Regions from separate parts of the Klebsiella ornithinolytica genome, predicted to be linked through region 1. Evidence: predicted binding sites of a transcription regulator. Region 1 holds the regulator's gene; each other region holds the start of a gene.
What was found. The regulator LexA, encoded in region 1, represses DNA repair genes until DNA is damaged. The targets are predictions, from matches to a motif close to TNCTGTATGTACATACAGNA.
Positions count from the first base shown of each region.

Region 2: the regulator LexA is predicted to act here: its motif matches at 888-907, upstream of umuD (translesion error-prone DNA polymerase V autoproteolytic subunit).
Region 3: the regulator LexA is predicted to act here: its motif matches at 1,689-1,708, upstream of Q1L34_RS16435 (DinI-like family protein).
Region 4: the regulator LexA is predicted to act here: its motif matches at 2,822-2,841, upstream of dinB (DNA polymerase IV).

Region 1 is NZ_CP130153.1:5,211,970-5,216,138, forward strand. It holds gene dinF (MATE family efflux transporter DinF) at 1-850, opposite strand, end outside; gene lexA (transcriptional repressor LexA) at 919-1,527, opposite strand; gene Q1L34_RS24675 (diacylglycerol kinase) at 1,748-2,116, opposite strand; gene plsB (glycerol-3-phosphate 1-O-acyltransferase PlsB) at 2,246-4,169, shown strand, end outside.
Region 2 is NZ_CP130154.1:191,538-195,706, reverse strand. It holds partial or broken gene Q1L34_RS27240 (Y-family DNA polymerase) at 66-371, opposite strand; gene umuD (translesion error-prone DNA polymerase V autoproteolytic subunit) at 380-736, opposite strand; gene Q1L34_RS27230 (ATP-dependent nuclease) at 1,291-3,144, opposite strand; gene Q1L34_RS27225 (SAVED domain-containing protein) at 3,595-4,169, opposite strand, start outside.
Region 3 is NZ_CP130153.1:3,428,252-3,432,420, reverse strand. It holds gene Q1L34_RS16445 (hypothetical protein) at 385-999, shown strand; gene Q1L34_RS16440 (hypothetical protein) at 1,018-1,422, shown strand; gene Q1L34_RS16435 (DinI-like family protein) at 1,729-1,962, shown strand; gene Q1L34_RS16430 (LexA family protein) at 2,304-2,696, shown strand; gene Q1L34_RS16425 (hypothetical protein) at 2,693-2,896, shown strand; gene Q1L34_RS16420 (DUF968 domain-containing protein) at 2,896-3,933, shown strand; gene Q1L34_RS16415 (DUF1133 family protein) at 3,947-4,169, shown strand, end outside.
Region 4 is NZ_CP130153.1:4,468,570-4,472,738, forward strand. It holds gene pepD (cytosol nonspecific dipeptidase) at 1-1,250, shown strand, start outside; gene Q1L34_RS21275 (GNAT family N-acetyltransferase) at 1,291-1,743, opposite strand; gene dinB (DNA polymerase IV) at 1,749-2,804, opposite strand; gene nqrM ((Na+)-NQR maturation NqrM) at 2,941-3,156, opposite strand; gene nqrF (NADH:ubiquinone reductase (Na(+)-transporting) subunit F) at 3,159-4,169, opposite strand, start outside.

The sequences.
Region 1 (4,169 bases):
CCAGGGCATAGGCGGTGAAGGTCAACATGGTCATCAGGAGCGCGTTGACGGCAACGATCTCACCGCCAAGACGAGCGCCGAAAACGGTCACCGCACCAAAGCACAACTGAAGCAGCAGAGAGCGCAGCATGATATCGCGATTGAGCGCCAGCAAGCGGCGCACATCTCCGCGCCACGCGCGCTTGAGCAGGGCAAATGACACGCCGCGTAGCGCCAGCACGCGCCTTGCCATCAGCAGCCCGATGATAAAGGTGACATATTCGGCGGTGACCGTCGCCAGCGCGGCCCCCTGCACGTTCAGGTGCAGGCCCATCACCAGCCACAGATCGAGCACAATATTCAGCAGGTTGCCAACGATCAGCAAAATCACCGGCGCCCGGGCGTACTGTACGCCCAACAGCCAACCGAGCAGCACCAGGTTTGCCAGCGATGCCGGCGCACTCAGCCAGCGGATGTCGAGAAAGCGCCGCGCCTGCTCCAGCACCGCGTCATTGCCGCCAACAATATGCAACGCCAGATCGATAAGCGGGGTTCGGAAAATCACAATCAGCAGGCCGGCGCCTGTTGCCAGCCCCAGCGGCTGCACCAGTGCCCGCGCCAGGCGGAGAGGATCTTTGGCGCCAAAGGCCTGCGCCGTCAGTCCGGTGGTGCTCATCCGCAGGAAAAGCAGCAGCATGAAGAGAAAACTGGTGGCCGTCGCGCCGACCGCGACACCGCCGAGGTAAACCGGGCTGTCGAGATGGCCAATCACGGCGGTATCCACCAGTCCCAGCAGCGGAACGGTGATATTGGAGAAAATCATGGGTAGCGCCAGGCGCCACAGGGCCTTATCAGCGGCGTTAAAGAACATGAGAAAGAGCCTGACCGGGAGGAGACAGCGCAGCATCATGCATCAGACGATGCTGCGTGGGGAAGGTGTTACAGCCACTCGCCGTTGCGAATCACGCCAACGGCCAGCCCTTCGATAGTGAAATTTTGTTCGCGTAGATTCACCACGATAGGGGAAAACTCGCTGTTTTCTGGCAGAAGTTCGACGATATTGCCCTGTTTTTTAAGACGCTTAACGGTGACCTCTTCGTCAATACGCGCCACGACAACCTGGCCGTTGCGTACATCCTGAGTTTTATGGACCGCCAGCAGATCGCCATCGAGAATACCGATATCTTTCATTGACATGCCGCTTACCCGCAGCAAAAAGTCGGCGTTCGGCTTGAACATCGCCGGATCGACCTGGAAGTGGCCTTCGATATGCTGCTGAGCCAGCAGCGGCTCACCGGCCGCCACGCGGCCAATCAACGGTAAACCCGGTTCTTCTTCCGTAAGCAGGCGAATCCCCCGGGAGGCGCCGGAGATAATCTCGATCGCGCCCTTACGCGCCAGCGCTTTCAGGTGTTCTTCCGCCGCGTTTGGGGAACGGAACCCCAAGCGCTGAGCAATTTCCGCACGCGTCGGCGGCATGCCCGTCTGGCTGATGTGATCCCGAATGAGATCAAACACCTCTTGCTGCCTGGTCGTTAACGCTTTCATCCCGCCCCCTGGGTGTATATACAGTTATGCTGTGAGTATATACAGCTAACGGTGATTTTGGAATCAAATTTCACACAAAAATCAGGAGATTCTTTCCATTTTGCGTCCCCGATAGCCCATTGCGCCAGGGGTGATTGTCGCCAGCCGGGCAAAACCCATCGGGGGCCGGCCGATCGCCGGGAGGACATCGCCAGGCGGGGGCATCTCACAAAGTGGTCACTCAGTGATAGCGGGCCCACAGCAAGAGGCCCCAGGTGATCAGCGCGATCACAATGGCCAGCAGCACCGCCGCAGAACCCATATCTTTCGCCCGACCGGACAGCTCATGATGTTCCGGGCCAATACGGTCCACCACCGCCTCAATCGCGCTATTAAGAATTTCGACTATCATCACTATCAGGACCGAGCCTATCAGCAGCACACGCGTGATGGCGTCAACGTCCAGCCAGCAGGCGATCGCGACAGCAACAATGGCGGCGATGCCTTCTTGACGAAATGCGGCCTCATTTATCCATGCCGCACGGAACCCTTTCCAGGAATAACCTGCCGCTTTAATGATTCGGGTTAACCCAGTGGTATTATTGGCCATCAAAAGAACCTTTTTATGTAAATGACGTCAATGAGTGTACGCGTTTGCCGCGTGGCAACGGAAATTTTGCGCGCTTTCTGTTATTCTTGCCGCGCATTTGCATGATTAACCAGAGGCTTCACATCGTTTATGTCCGGCTGGCAACGAATTTACTATAAATTACTGAATTTACCATTACGGGTGCTGGTAAAAAGCAAGTCTATTCCCGCAGAACCTGCTCAGGAATTAGGGCTGGATACCTCGCGTCCGATCATGTACGTCCTGCCTTATAATTCCAAGGCGGACCTGCTGACCCTGCGCGCCCAGTGCCTGGAGCACGATTTACCCGATCCGCTTGAACCGCTGGAAATCGATGGCGCGCTGCTGCCGCGCTACGTATTTATCCACGGTGGCCCGCGCGTCTTTACCTACTACGCGCCGAAAGAAGAGTCGATTAAGCTGTTCCACGACTACCTGGATCTGCACCGCAACCATCCTGACCTGGACGTGCAAATGGTGCCAGTCTCGGTGATGTTTGGTCGTGCGCCAGGGCGCGAAAAAGGCGAAGTAAACCCGCCGCTGCGCATGCTGAATGGCATTCAGAAGTTCTTCGCCGTTCTGTGGCTGGGCCGCGACAGCTTTGTCCGTTTCTCGCCGCCGGTTTCTCTGCGCAGAATGGCCACCGAACACGGCACCGATAAAATTATCGCCCAGAAGCTGGCCCGCGTCGCGCGTATGCACTTCGCCCGCCAACGTCTGGCCGCCGTCGGCCCACGTCTGCCGGCACGTCAGGATCTGTTCAATAAGCTGCTGGCCTCCAAAGCCATCGCCCGCGCGGTGGAAGATGAAGCGCGCAGCAAGAAAATTTCCCATGAGAAGGCGCAGCAAAACGCCATCGCGCTGATGGAAGAGATCGCCGCGAATTTCTCTTATGAGATGATTCGCCTGACCGACCGCGTTCTCGGCTTTACCTGGAACCGTCTCTATCAGGGGATCAACGTCCACAACGCCGAGCGCGTACGTCAGCTGGCCCATGAAGGGCACGAAATTGTGTACGTACCGTGCCATCGTAGCCATATGGACTATCTGCTGCTCTCCTACGTGCTGTATCACCAGGGGCTAGTGCCGCCGCATATTGCCGCCGGTATCAACCTGAACTTCTGGCCAGCAGGCCCCATTTTCCGCCGCGGTGGCGCATTCTTTATTCGCCGTACCTTTAAGGGCAATAAGCTCTATTCCACGGTGTTCCGCGAATATCTCGGCGAGTTGTTCAGCCGGGGTTACTCCGTGGAGTACTTCGTTGAAGGGGGCCGCTCGCGTACCGGCCGTCTGCTGGATCCGAAAACCGGCACCCTGTCGATGACCATCCAGGCCATGCTGCGCGGCGGGACCCGACCGATCACGCTGGTGCCTATCTACATCGGTTACGAGCACGTGATGGAAGTGGGCACCTACGCCAAAGAGCTGCGCGGTGCGACGAAAGAAAAAGAGAGTCTGCCGCAGATGCTGCGCGGCCTGAGCAAGCTGCGTAACCTCGGTCAGGGCTATGTTAACTTTGGCGAACCACTGCCGCTGATGACTTACCTGAACCAGCATGTTCCGGAATGGCGTGAGTCAATCGATCCGATCGAAGCGGTGCGCCCATCGTGGCTGACACCGACGGTCAACAACATTGCTTCCGATCTGATGGTGCGCATCAACAACGCCGGCGCGGCCAACGCCATGAACCTGTGCTGCACCGCGCTGCTGGCCTCTCGTCAACGCTCGTTGACCCGCGAACAGCTGACGCAACAGCTGGAGTGCTACCTCGATCTGCTGCGCAACGTACCGTACTCCCCGGATGCGACCACGCCGGCGGCCTCCGCCAGCGAGCTAATTGACCACGCGCTGAAGATGAATAAGTTCGAGGTCGAGAAAGATACCATCGGCGATATCATCATTCTGCCGCGCGAGCAGGCGGTGCTGATGACCTACTATCGCAACAACATCGCCCATATGTTGATGCTGCCGTCGCTGCTGGCGGCGATCATTACCCAGCATCGTCGTATCACCCGCGCGGAAGTGCTGCGTCACG
Region 2 (4,169 bases), on a different replicon from region 1:
GGGACGCTTAACAATGTCCATAGATAGAACTCAATAGCTTAGGCGTCCGCACTATACAACTTACTCTTATCGATGCTGTACTGTTCGACTCGCGGGGCAACTTCCTCTAGGGCGATCATTACCCTCTGGCTAAGGTTATGATAAAGCGCATAATTTGAGCTGAAAGTATGTACCTGTTTCCGGTAATCCTGATTTTTAATCTGGAACCAGGGTACCCCCATTTCTATCCCTAACGCTTTTGCGCCTGCATTACGTGCGATAACGCATCCGTCGTTGTTACTAAGAACAACAATCGGTTTGCCTCGCAAATCTGGGCGAAACAACGCCTCACAACTGGCATAAAATGAGTTTACATCCGCAAGACCAAACATTGGCATCGTTACCTCCGTCGAGTACGAGTGCAGTTGAAAAACCACGTAACCACGCCAAGTAGTTGCAATTCATCGGGATAAATAATTGGAAATGCTGGACTCATAGGCAAAAGCGCAAGCCGGGGCTTCAGTTGAAGACGCTTAACGATAAACTCGCCATCGACTTCCACAACAACAATATCACCATGAATAGCTTCTTCAGCGCGATCAACCACCATAATATCGCCATCACAAAGACCAAGCTCCTGCATACTGCAGCCACTGGCGCGTACAAAAAAAGTAGAGGCCCGTCGGCGTATACAGAGCTCATTTAAATCCAGTTCCTTTTCGACGTAATCCTGAGCTGGGGATGGAAATGCTCCCATGGTCACAGGCCTTCATAGGCAGAAAAAGAATAAAATACAGGACGTCGTACTTTATTGCTTTCATAAGCTAAAAAATTATTTAACAATATGATTATATTGTTAAATATAAAAATTACATTCCAAGGCGACATGTTGATTTACTCGCAATTAATACTGTTTGCATATACAGTATTGTACAATGGCAGAGTAAAGCAAGTGATTCATAAGTGTGTATTGTGATCTTGTTGAAGTAAGTGCAAATTTAGTTATGCAAGTAAGAGGTATAGACAGATGGTTCTGGAACCAACGGAACCGTTCAATGATTGTCACTACCTCTCTCTCGGCCTCAACTTGATGCCAATGTGCTCCCTGCTTCAGATGCCGGGAGTGTTGCTCGTGCAATAGCTATCTATAACCAACGGGCTCTGATTTATCCCAGCGCTGATATTGGGGAGCGATCAAACAACTTTGTTAGTGTAGCAATATGCTAACAATTAGAGGACAGTTCTATAAAAATGATGGATCTGACTCTCAGACCCATCATTAGAACCCTTAAGCTGTATGTTTTAATTATTTTATAGCCACGTATTATAGATTCTTTGCATAACTTCTTTTAATTTATCAGGAACTCCATCAAAATCATCTCCCCATCCTAATGTTTGTTGATAGGCATTAAATGGTTTTTCAGATTTTGGGGCTGGATAGCCAAGAAGATCTTCAATACACTCCTCTACAACAATTACTTTTTCATGATCGCCAGCTGCTTCTAGTATATGTGGGTTAAATACTTCCGCCCCCTTAACTCCCTGATCCCTATCATGAATAACGATAAAATCAACATCTAATGCAGAAAGATATTTTATTAATCCTATTATGGCTGCCTTTCCTCGCGCCTTAACTAATTCAGTGTTGGTTAGGATCTTATTTCTAGAGAGTGCAGGCACCCTCCGAATCGCTTCCTTGAAAACAATTTCCTCTGTATCACCCTCTACGACTATAACCTTTTTAGTAAAAAATATGCGCGACATATGGTCATCCAATTTCATTATCATTTTCACATAATTCTTGTCATCCTCTGATAGCTGTTTGTATTTTTCGGTCACAGAAAATGGGTTAATTGAGGTATGAGAGGATTCATAATGGAATCTATTCAATACTTGCCTTGGTTTCCTAGAAAGATCAATGAGGTAAGGGGAGTGAGTTGTGGCAATGATTTGAGATGATAGGCCTGATAAGTCATAGATAATATCTCTCATTTGATTGGCTGCACTTGGGTGAAGATATATTTCAGGTTCCTCAAAACCAATGATAAGACTCCTTGCGTCTTCACCTCTTTTTCTCAACCATTCCTGCCTGAATCTTAGCAGGCCAAAAACGGCGGCCCTTACCATGCCGGTACCTTGATTAGATACTGTAGTTCGTATATTGCTTGACATTTCAATGGAAAAAGTGGGTGACAATGCAGTGTCAGGATTGGAAAGATCGGCGAATGCATAGATTTTTGACTCAGGGAATACACCGCAAAGAACTTTGTTTAGCTCACCCATCATTATCCCAAATTCTGATTTTTCATCGGAAGGGTTTAATTCCTTAGCAAGTTCATTTAGACATTCCTGGGCACGCTTGTAATTGTCTGATCCTCCTCGAACATCTTTAAATAGTTCGTTTAGTGTTTTTTGAAGCACTCCCGTCTTATCTTCAATTTCATTAGCCCCTGATTCTGCTGGAATAAGTAAAAAACTTGGTAGCCTTGAAAGTACCACGCCACCTATACCACCTGGGTTTTTGTCCCAGATCTCTTCTTCTGTTATGTCCCAAATATCATCTATGAGTTCAAGTTTTGACTTTTCACTACCACTTATGTTTTTTTCTAAAGCAGAGAATAGTTCGGTGATGATTGCAGCATCGACTCCCGATTCAATAAATTCCAGAGGTTTTTTTAGATTCTCGAACTCTTTTTTCAGTTCTCTCTTGAGTGATTTTAATTCAATTAAAACATCTTCACCCAATGTATAGCTCTTTCTGTAAAAAATACTATTCCCAGTTTCTCCACTATCGGTTGGATCATAAGAAAACACTCTCCCTTTGAATCCTCTCCACGTTTTAGCGTCATCTGGAACATTTCTAAACTCAGCTTCAAGTATTATTTCTTTACAGGAAATTTTGTTTTCACCAGTTTCGGCATCAACTTCGGAACAGAAACAGTCTGAGGCCATTCTTTTTTTATCAGACAATAACCACTCAATGGCCTTTAAAACTGAACTTTTCCCTGCATTGTTAGAACCAATTAAAAATGTGGCGTCACCAAATTTGACCTGAGCATTGTGAATTCTTTTAAAACCATTTATTTTAAGAGTGTGTAATCGCATTGGTATTTTCCATATATCATATAAAAATAAAGTATTTAAAGATGGCTTTGTATTATTCATACAGTTAGTTATTTTAATTTTAAAAATAGAGTAATAATGAGACTTACATCAAAAAAATGTAACAATACCAAAAAGCTAAATTCTTTATTGTCGGAGACCTTATGATATGTTGATTGATTCATCGCGTAAAAATAACGTCCATCTTGTTCCTCTCAGTAGTCACTGCGAATAGCTCTGGATTAAATAACTAGAAAATTATGATGTCTAATGCTTTTTCCAGACAACATAAAGGTTGTGATGGGTTTTGCCCGGCAGTGTTCGGAATGGATATACGAAAATCTTTCAGATATGGTATAAGGAAGGGTAGTAACTGAAAAGCTATAAGTAGAAGCGGGTTCATTTAACATGTGCGTTATATGTTCATACAGCCCTGAGTTATAATCCTCCATATATCAGGGCATTATAAACAAACTATCAATTTGAAAAAGACCATAAATGCTGAATAAATCGTTAACTTACATTCTTGCTAGTCACTTTTATACACCATTCATATTTGTTAGCAATAGAGTTCCAGTGCCAAATATTTATAACACCATGCAAGCCTTCTTGGTAAAGGGTCCCAAGCCGAAGGACGACTGATGCTTGTGCGGAAACAAAAAGATGCACCTCATTAGCCTGTTTTTTTAATTCAGAGATAATATAGCTAAGCTCTCTGACTATTTTTTCTTGCTCATCTTCCTCAGGAAGATTATCAAACCGGAACCCTGTATTCAGTTGAGCATGTAAAGTATGCCCAATAAACTCGGCAGGAAGATCTTTTTCTAAAACTTCCATTGTAAATGAAATTGCAAGACCTATAACATTTCCATTATTTGATGGTACACATTTACTATCATAAATTATCTGACCATTATAAAACTTAACTATCTTTGCATTAGTCGGAGGTGCATCAAGAGGATGAAAAACTTTTTTATCCCGATCAAAATCAAACAACTTTAATGCCAAATGTCCATCTGTCATGAAGCTACCAACCATATAAAGATACGGTACGCTGCCGAGTGCAGCAACATAAGCAGTTGTTGCAC
Region 3 (4,169 bases), 1.8 Mb from region 1:
CAATCTGACCTCCTGCCAGCACTCGTCAATGCACCAGTGACCTGAAGCGTGGGTCTACCCAGCTCAAGGCCAGACTTTATACGGCCTGAACCCTTATAATATCTATGTTTAGGGTGAAGAACTTCCATAGTAGATATGCTTTACGGCCAAAAATTGTTGAATCTCTAGTTCCAATAGGTTTAATCGATTTTGACTAAGATGTTATGTGTGTCTATAATACTGCGCCCCTTGTTACGGGCGTAGTGGTGGTATGAAAAATTGGACATCACACAAATTGGTTAAACAACTTGGTTGCAAAAAAAATTGAAATGCGGTTATAACTACTATTGTAGGGATGCCGTAGTGAATGCCGAGTTGTATTGCGTTCATCATTGGAGAATGCATATGAATTTATTTACAACCTTAGGAGTGGGACTTGCGCCTCTTCTTCTCTCGACGCAAGCTCAGGCCACTAGTGTTGCCGTACCTATCACAAGAGTACAACCTGCCGAGCTTACATCAGCGGCAAGAGGGCGGGGGATGACCCCTGAAGATGTTCTCAGACTGAACGGTGAAATTTCACCTTTGCTTAATCAGTTGCTTGATTTCAATCGCGATTTAGAAGAAGGGATTGATGTATTGCATACTGCGTTGGGGAAAGGTGAAAGGGTTGAGATCTCTCAATCGTTAGTTAACAGTGCCGATTCCAGCATCGAATCAGCTAAGGCCTCAATGGCTTTGGCTCAAGAAGCCTTCGGGTTTGTGTTGTCTGTAGAGAGGGTCGCTTGCCGACCAATGCTGGAAGAACTTCAGACAAAAACCATTGCTGGTATAGCTGCCAGCATAGAGACTATGAAAAAGATACCAGAGTTGTCAAAGCAAGCATCAGGACAGGCTAAGGCCGTTGTTGCATTTGAGCAAGAGCGGATGTCTGTGGCATTGAACTCTGATAGAATTGAGATGAAACCAGGGATGTCGCGCGAGGAAAAACGGCGTTTCATTCTATCTCATGCATCTTAATATCAAGGTTGCTGCTGGATGACTCAACATTTTACCACATCGTTTGGTAAACTCTTTGCTAAAGAGTTTGGTAACTTTACTGAAAGTGACCAAGATAAAGTTCTTGATTTTACTGAACAATTCGAACGGTGTGGTTTGCGGGATTTCTCTTGTTATCAAGGGAAAATTTCTGCATCTTGGTCGAATTTAGATGAAACTGACCCTAATTACAGTTATGCCAAAGGTAACGATCTCTGGCACTACCATGTCGGGTTACCCGAGTACGTGCAGCGACATCCAAAATATTATACGTCAGACTGGGTGGTTCATTTTCAATGGGTAGAACGTGGAAACCACATCCATCTTGTTGATATGTGTTATCATTATACCTATGACGGGCAGTTTTATCTTCCGAAGCCACAGTATCTGGAAAAAGCAAGCTAACCTATATTTGACCATTTCATGATTTGATTTTCGTCAAAGATCTAACCCGCCTTGAGCGGGTTTTTTATTGCCCGAGCAATTGTCAAGTCTGCTCGAACTGGGGAACTGGTGAGGGAGAACATACCGGATATTTGTCAGCAGAAAGAAATCACTGCTTAATAAAACTCTATTAATTCAACCCGCTACGGCGGGTTTTTCATATGCATTCCTGACAAAAAACTAACAGTTTGTGCCTTTAAGATGTTGCTCATTGAGAAAGTTGGGTGTACTGTTTATTTATACAGTATATCGAGGGAGGGTAATACTATGAAAATCGAAGTAACCATCGACAAAAACAAAAAATTGCCTGATGGCGCGGAGCATGCGCTTGAGGCCGAGTTACTGCGGCGTTTAAATCAAAAATATGATGGCTGCAAGTTAACTATTCGCCGTGCTGGGGCTGACGGACTCAGCGTGTTCGGTGGCATAGACGGTGATAAAGAAACTATCGAAGAGATTCTCCAGGAGACATGGGAAAGCGCAGACGACTGGTTTTATTGAATTACTGCGTGGACGTTACCGAGTTTGTTGAGAGGATTTTGTAGTGGGAAAAAAACAAGAAATGCCGAACACCGGCTATGTAGTTATCAGATGCGATGATGGGGTAATAGTAGCCCGTCTCAAATCCTTTCCCGTAGGTGATCGTGCTTTGATGTATCGCCGCGGAGATACAGTTTCGTTTATGCCACTACAGCAAGATGAGATCGTGGGGACTCTCTCGTTATTTGCGCAGATGATAGAAAAGGCGAGGTCTGGAGTTGGTTACCAGGTTCCGTCAGGTTCTGTTAAACTCCCGTCATAGGCCTGAACAACCTATACCTGCTGCGCCACGGAGACAAACCATGGCGCAAAATATCGCAAAACCAGTAACAAAAAAGACTGGCGGTCATAATGACAACGCTGGCTTTTCTTCATTCCAGAAACTGACCCCACGCCAGCAGGAGGTGTTTGATCTCCTCGTTGCGTTTATCTCAAAACACGGTTATCCGCCGACGGCCAGAGAGCTGTCAGATCTTATTGGTGCTGCGTCTCCGAACGCTGCGGCCGAACACCTTCGGGCATTGCGCAGAAAAGGGTTCATCACCATCGCTCCAAACATGTCCCGGGGTATTTCTATCGTCGGGCATAAAGAGCCATCACTCGGCGTGCAACTGCTGCAGGAAATGCTGCATAACGAACCGGGAGCACGTGAACGCGCCATTGAGTTCATCCGGTTGTATGAGGACCAGCTATGAAGAAAAGCTGGTTTCAGCATACGGGGTTGAAAGAGTCGCAGGCAGTCGAGTTGGTGGCGCGTTACCGTAAGGCTAACTACCGGGTAGAGAAATGCCTCTCCCGTGATTTTGTATCGTGGGAAGTTAGCGTGTTTTTGCCTGAATCAGAAAAGGAGCCCCGCGCCGACAGAACCTTCTTGCAGAAAATGTGGAGAGACTGATGCGGGCGCTGCTTAACGTGGATATTGCCCGGCATTTGGGCATTGTATTACTCAGGCCGGGAAGCGAGCTAATGCGGCTTTTTGGAAAAGGTCGCGTATTAGTGGAGATGCCGCCGGATGATTTGGATTCAACACCGAGCGGCAGACTGCCGGATGCACGGCAACCGCTCCGGGATGACACAGGGATCAGACCATTTTTTGTTAATGAGCGTGTCATCAAAGCAGCTGGTGGGATAAACGCTATGGAGCTCTGGCTAGAACGTGAGGTCCAGCACTGTCAGTGGCCACATTCTAACTATCACCACCAGGAACTGGTTAATTTCAGGCATGACCCCGGCGCGATACGGGCATGCTGGCACTGCGATAATGAACTACGCAATCAGACCGTACAAACACTCGATAGTCTGATGTCGCAGAACTTGGCTGACTGGATTATTGGTACAGCGCTGAGTTATCTGGGCTACAACAAAGAGCGGATGCTATCTCTCGCAGAGCTGTGCTGGTGGGCGGTATCCGTTGGAGTTAGTAGCGAAATTACAGAGGAGATGGCCCGTCGTTCTCTGAAGCTTAAGCCGGAAGAGTTTCAATCGGTTTACCGGGAAAGTGAGCTGACTCCATCGGTGCCGGCCACCAGCATTCTGGTGGAACGGATGACCTCATTACCGAAACGTTCCCCATCCCCGGCCCGGGAACCATCTTCCCCAGCTATTGGTGTACTGGTGGATCCTGAAGCTCCCGCAACGTATTTCGCTCGTCCAAAACGTATTCGCTGGGAGTCTCCGCATTTTATCGCTTGGGTAAAAACACAAACCTGCATGTGCTGCGGCCAGCCTGCCGATGATGCTCACCATCTGATTGGCTGGGGGCAGGGGGGCGTAGGTACGAAAGCTCACGATATTTTCACGCTACCTTTGTGCCGAAAACACCACCGGCAACTACATCACGATCCTCTTTCATTCGAACGCGAATACGGCACCCAGCCGGCGCTGATTATTAAACTGCTGGACCGGGCTTATGCGCTCGCGGTTCTGGCGTAAGTGGAGACTCAAGATGATTAACCCCTCTGAAGTTGGCAAATCTGGCGAAATGGTTCGCCTCCGCACTCTCGAAAGCATCTGGATACAGGGAAAGCTGCGCATGTGGGGCCGCTGGTCATATATCGGCGGTGGTAGTGGTGGCAATATGTTTAATCAATTACTGGCATCCGGAAAGATAACTAAAACGGCTATCAATGAAGCCTTACGCCGCATGAAGAAATCAGGAATTTCGAAAC
Region 4 (4,169 bases), 740 kb from region 1:
CGGTTGTTCTGCAGGCGCACCTTGATATGGTGCCGCAGAAAAATAACGACACCGTTCATGACTTCACTAAAGATCCGATTCAGCCATATATCGATGGCGAGTGGGTCAAAGCGCGCGGCACCACCCTGGGCGCGGATAACGGCATCGGTATGGCTTCTGCGCTGGCAGTGCTGGCTGATGACAGCGTCGTACATGGCCCGCTGGAAGTGCTGCTGACCATGACCGAAGAAGCCGGCATGGACGGCGCGTTTGGTCTTCAGGCTAACTGGCTGCAGGCCGATATCCTGATCAATACCGACTCTGAAGAAGAGGGCGAAATCTATATGGGTTGCGCCGGCGGTATCGACTTTACCTCCAACCTGACCTTAACCCGCGAAGCGGTGCCGGCAGGTTTCCAGAGCTTTAAGCTGACCTTAAAAGGGCTGAAAGGCGGTCACTCCGGCGGCGAAATTCACGTCGGTCTGGGGAACGCCAACAAGCTGCTGGCCCGTTTCCTCGCCGGTCACGCGCAAGAGCTGGACCTGCGTCTGGTCGATTTCAACGGCGGCACCCTGCGTAACGCCATTCCGCGTGAAGCTTTCGCTACCGTCGCGGTCGCGGCCGATAAGGTCGATGCGCTGAAAGCGCTGGTCGCCACCTATCAGGACATCCTGAAAAACGAACTGGCGGCAAAAGAGAAAAATCTGGTGCTGCTGCTGGACTCTGTCGTCAACGACAAAGCGGCCCTGACCGTGCAATCCCGTGACGGCTTTGTGCGTCTGCTCAACGCCACGCCAAACGGTGTTATTCGTAACTCTGACGTGGCAAAAGGCGTTGTCGAGACCTCTCTGAACGTCGGCGTCGTGACCATGACCGATGATAATGTTGAGATCCACTGCCTGATTCGTTCGCTGATCGACAGCGGCAAAGATTACGTCGTCAGCATGCTGGATTCACTGGGTAAACTGGCGGGCGCGAAAACCGAAGCCAAAGGCGCATACCCTGGCTGGCAGCCGGACGCGAACTCACCGGTGATGCATCTGGTGCGTGAAACCTATCAGCGTCTGTTCAACAAGACGCCGAACATCCAGATTATCCACGCCGGCCTGGAATGCGGTCTGTTCAAGAAACCGTACCCGAATATGGATATGGTCTCAATCGGGCCTACCATTACCGGCCCGCACTCTCCGGATGAGCAGGTGCATATCGAAAGCGTTGGTCAATACTGGACGCTGCTGACGGAACTGCTGAAAGCGATTCCTGCGAAGTAAGTTACGGCAATAAACGGTCCGGATAGCGGCGCGTGGCGCCTTATCCGGGCCGTCTCACCTTCTCCATACGGTAATTAATAAACGTCTCGCCGCGCACCGCCACCTGCTGTTCTTCCACGACCCTGAAACCATGCCGTTCAAAACACGGTTTTGCCGTAATGCTCGCGTCGACCGTCAGGGAGCCATGCGGTATCTGCGTAAACAGTTCCTGGAGTAGCGCGCTGGCAATACCCCGGCGGCCATACTCCGGCGCTACAAACAGGAGATCGATATAGCGGTCCACGGCGGTGATAAACCCCACAGGACGCTGGTCCATCGCCGCGACCCATACCAGAGACTCCCTCATTTTGTGCCGCCAGCGGGTCTCGTCTATCTGCGCCCAGGCGGCTATCTGGCGGGGTGAATAATCATGGCTGGCGGTCTCTTGTACCGCGCGCAGAAAAATGGCGCACAGCGCAGTAAAATCATCGTCGCGATAAGGTCTGATCTTCAGCATCGTTATAACCCCAGCACCAGCTGCCGCTCCAGTTGAGGATCGAGCAGCGTCACATGCAACCCGACCAGCCGCACTCCGCGACCGCCCCGCCGTTCGTGCCAGGCTTTGTAGGCGGTGGAGAGCAAATCCTCTTTATTCAGGCGCGGCCAGACATGTTCCTGAGTGGTCAGCTGAAAATCATTGAATTTCAGCTTTACCCCCTGACGGGCAATCAGAAGGTCCGGTTTGACCTTCAGCACCCGCCGCTCCAGCTCTGGATAGAGGTGCTCAATGATGCTCTCACAGGCAGACCACTCGTGGATATCCTCCACCAGCGTACGCTCAACGCCAACCGATTTACGCTGTCGGGTGTTGTTGATCTCCCGCTCATCGATTCCCTGGCTACGCTCCCACAGGATCCGACCCAACTTACCAAAACGGCGGAGCAACATCGCCAGGTCGCTTTTCTGCACATCTTCACAGGTACGCAGCCCCATGCTTTCCAGCTTTGCGGCTGAGACTTTCCCCACGCCGGGGATCTTCGCCAGCGGCAGCGTTCGGACAAACTCCGCGACCTGATGCGGCGCAATCACAAACTGACCGTTGGGTTTATTCATATCGGAAGCAATTTTCGCCAGAAATTTTACCGGCGCGATACCGGCAGAGGCGGTCAGTTGAAGCTCGTGAAAAATGGTCTGGCGAATCTCTTCCGCGATCAGCGTCGCAGAGCCCTGGCAGTGAACGCTATCGCTGACGTCGAGATACGCCTCATCCAGAGACAGCGGTTCAATTAACGACGTGTAGCGTGAGAAGATTTCCCGGATATGGGACGAGGCCTCTTTGTAGGCATCAAAGCGGCCGGGTAGCAGGGTTAAATGCGGGCAAAGCTTGAGGGCCATCGCGGTCGGCATCGCGCTGCGTACGCCAAATTTGCGCGCCGGATAGTTGGCCGTGCTGATCACCCCCCGCTGTACCCGGCTACCGCCGATGGCAATGGGGATATCACGCAGGGCTGGATTATCCCGCATTTCCACGGCGGCAAAAAAGCAGTCCATATCGACATGGATAATTTTGCGCATACTCAGCCCTCAACGATTACTGGTTAAGTATACAGTAATAATACAAGGAATGAGAAGCGGGGTTTGTAGGGCTGATAAGCTTGCGCCATCAGGCAATAATGCCCGGCGGCGCAAGCTTGCCGGGCCTACGGAGAGATCAGAGGATCCGATTTTGCTGGCGCTGTGCTTCACGAGCCATGCGCTTTTTACGTGCATCGCACGGCTCCGGGCAGTCGCAGACCTTCTCAAGCCCCAGCGATGAGATACCGCCGCAGCTGCCCTGGAGACTTTTGCGCTTTATCAGATATCCTAAGGACATCCCCAGAATAACCAGCGCGAAAATGACGAAGGTTGCCACAAACACCGTCAACATCATTAACCTCCAAAGTCATCCAACATGATGTTGTCATCCTCAACGCCAAGATCTTTTAGCATCTTGATCACTGCGGCATTCATCACCGGCGGCCCACACATATAAAACTCGCAGTCCTCCGGCGCCGGATGATCGCGCAGGTAGTTTTCATACAGCACATTGTGAATAAAGCCGGTGTGGCCGTTCCAGTTATCTTCCAGCTGCGGATCGGAAAGCGCCACGTGGAAGGTAAAGTTCGGATTTTCACGTGCCAGCTGTTCAAACTCATCGTCATAGAACATTTCACGCAGCGAACGGGCGCCGTACCAGAAGCTGATTTTGCGCTTGCTGTGCAACCGTTTAAGCTGGTCGAAAATATGCGAACGCATGGGCGCCATACCAGCGCCACCGCCGATAAAGACCATCTCGGCGTCCGTCTCTTTCGCGAAGAACTCGCCGAACGGCCCGGAAATCGTCACCTTATCACCGGCTTTCAGCGACCAGATATACGAAGACATGATCCCCGGCGGCGCATCCGGCACTTTCGGCGGTGGCGTCGCAATACGCACGTTGAGCATAATGATGCCCTTCTCATCCGGATAGTTCGCCATCGAATAGGCGCGCAGCGTCGGCTCTTTAACCTCGGAAACATAGCGGAACAGATTAAATTTATCCCAGTCCGCACGGTACTCGTCCGGCACGTCAAAATCGGCATACGCCACTTTATGCGACGGACATTCAATCTGAATATAGCCGCCCGCGCGGAACGGCACGCTTTCGCCTTCCGGGATGGCCAGCTTCAGCTCTTTAATGAAAGTCGCTTTGTTATCATTGGAGATAACTTCACACTCCCATTTTTTGACGCCAAAAATCTCTTCCGGCAGCGCGATCTTCATGTTTTGTTTCACGGCGACCTGACAGGCCAGACGGCAGCCCTCTTTCGCCTCGCGTTTGCTGATATGGGAAAGTTCGGTAGGCAGGATATCACCGCCCCCCTCCTTCACCGTCACCCGGCACTGGCCGCAGGAACCGCC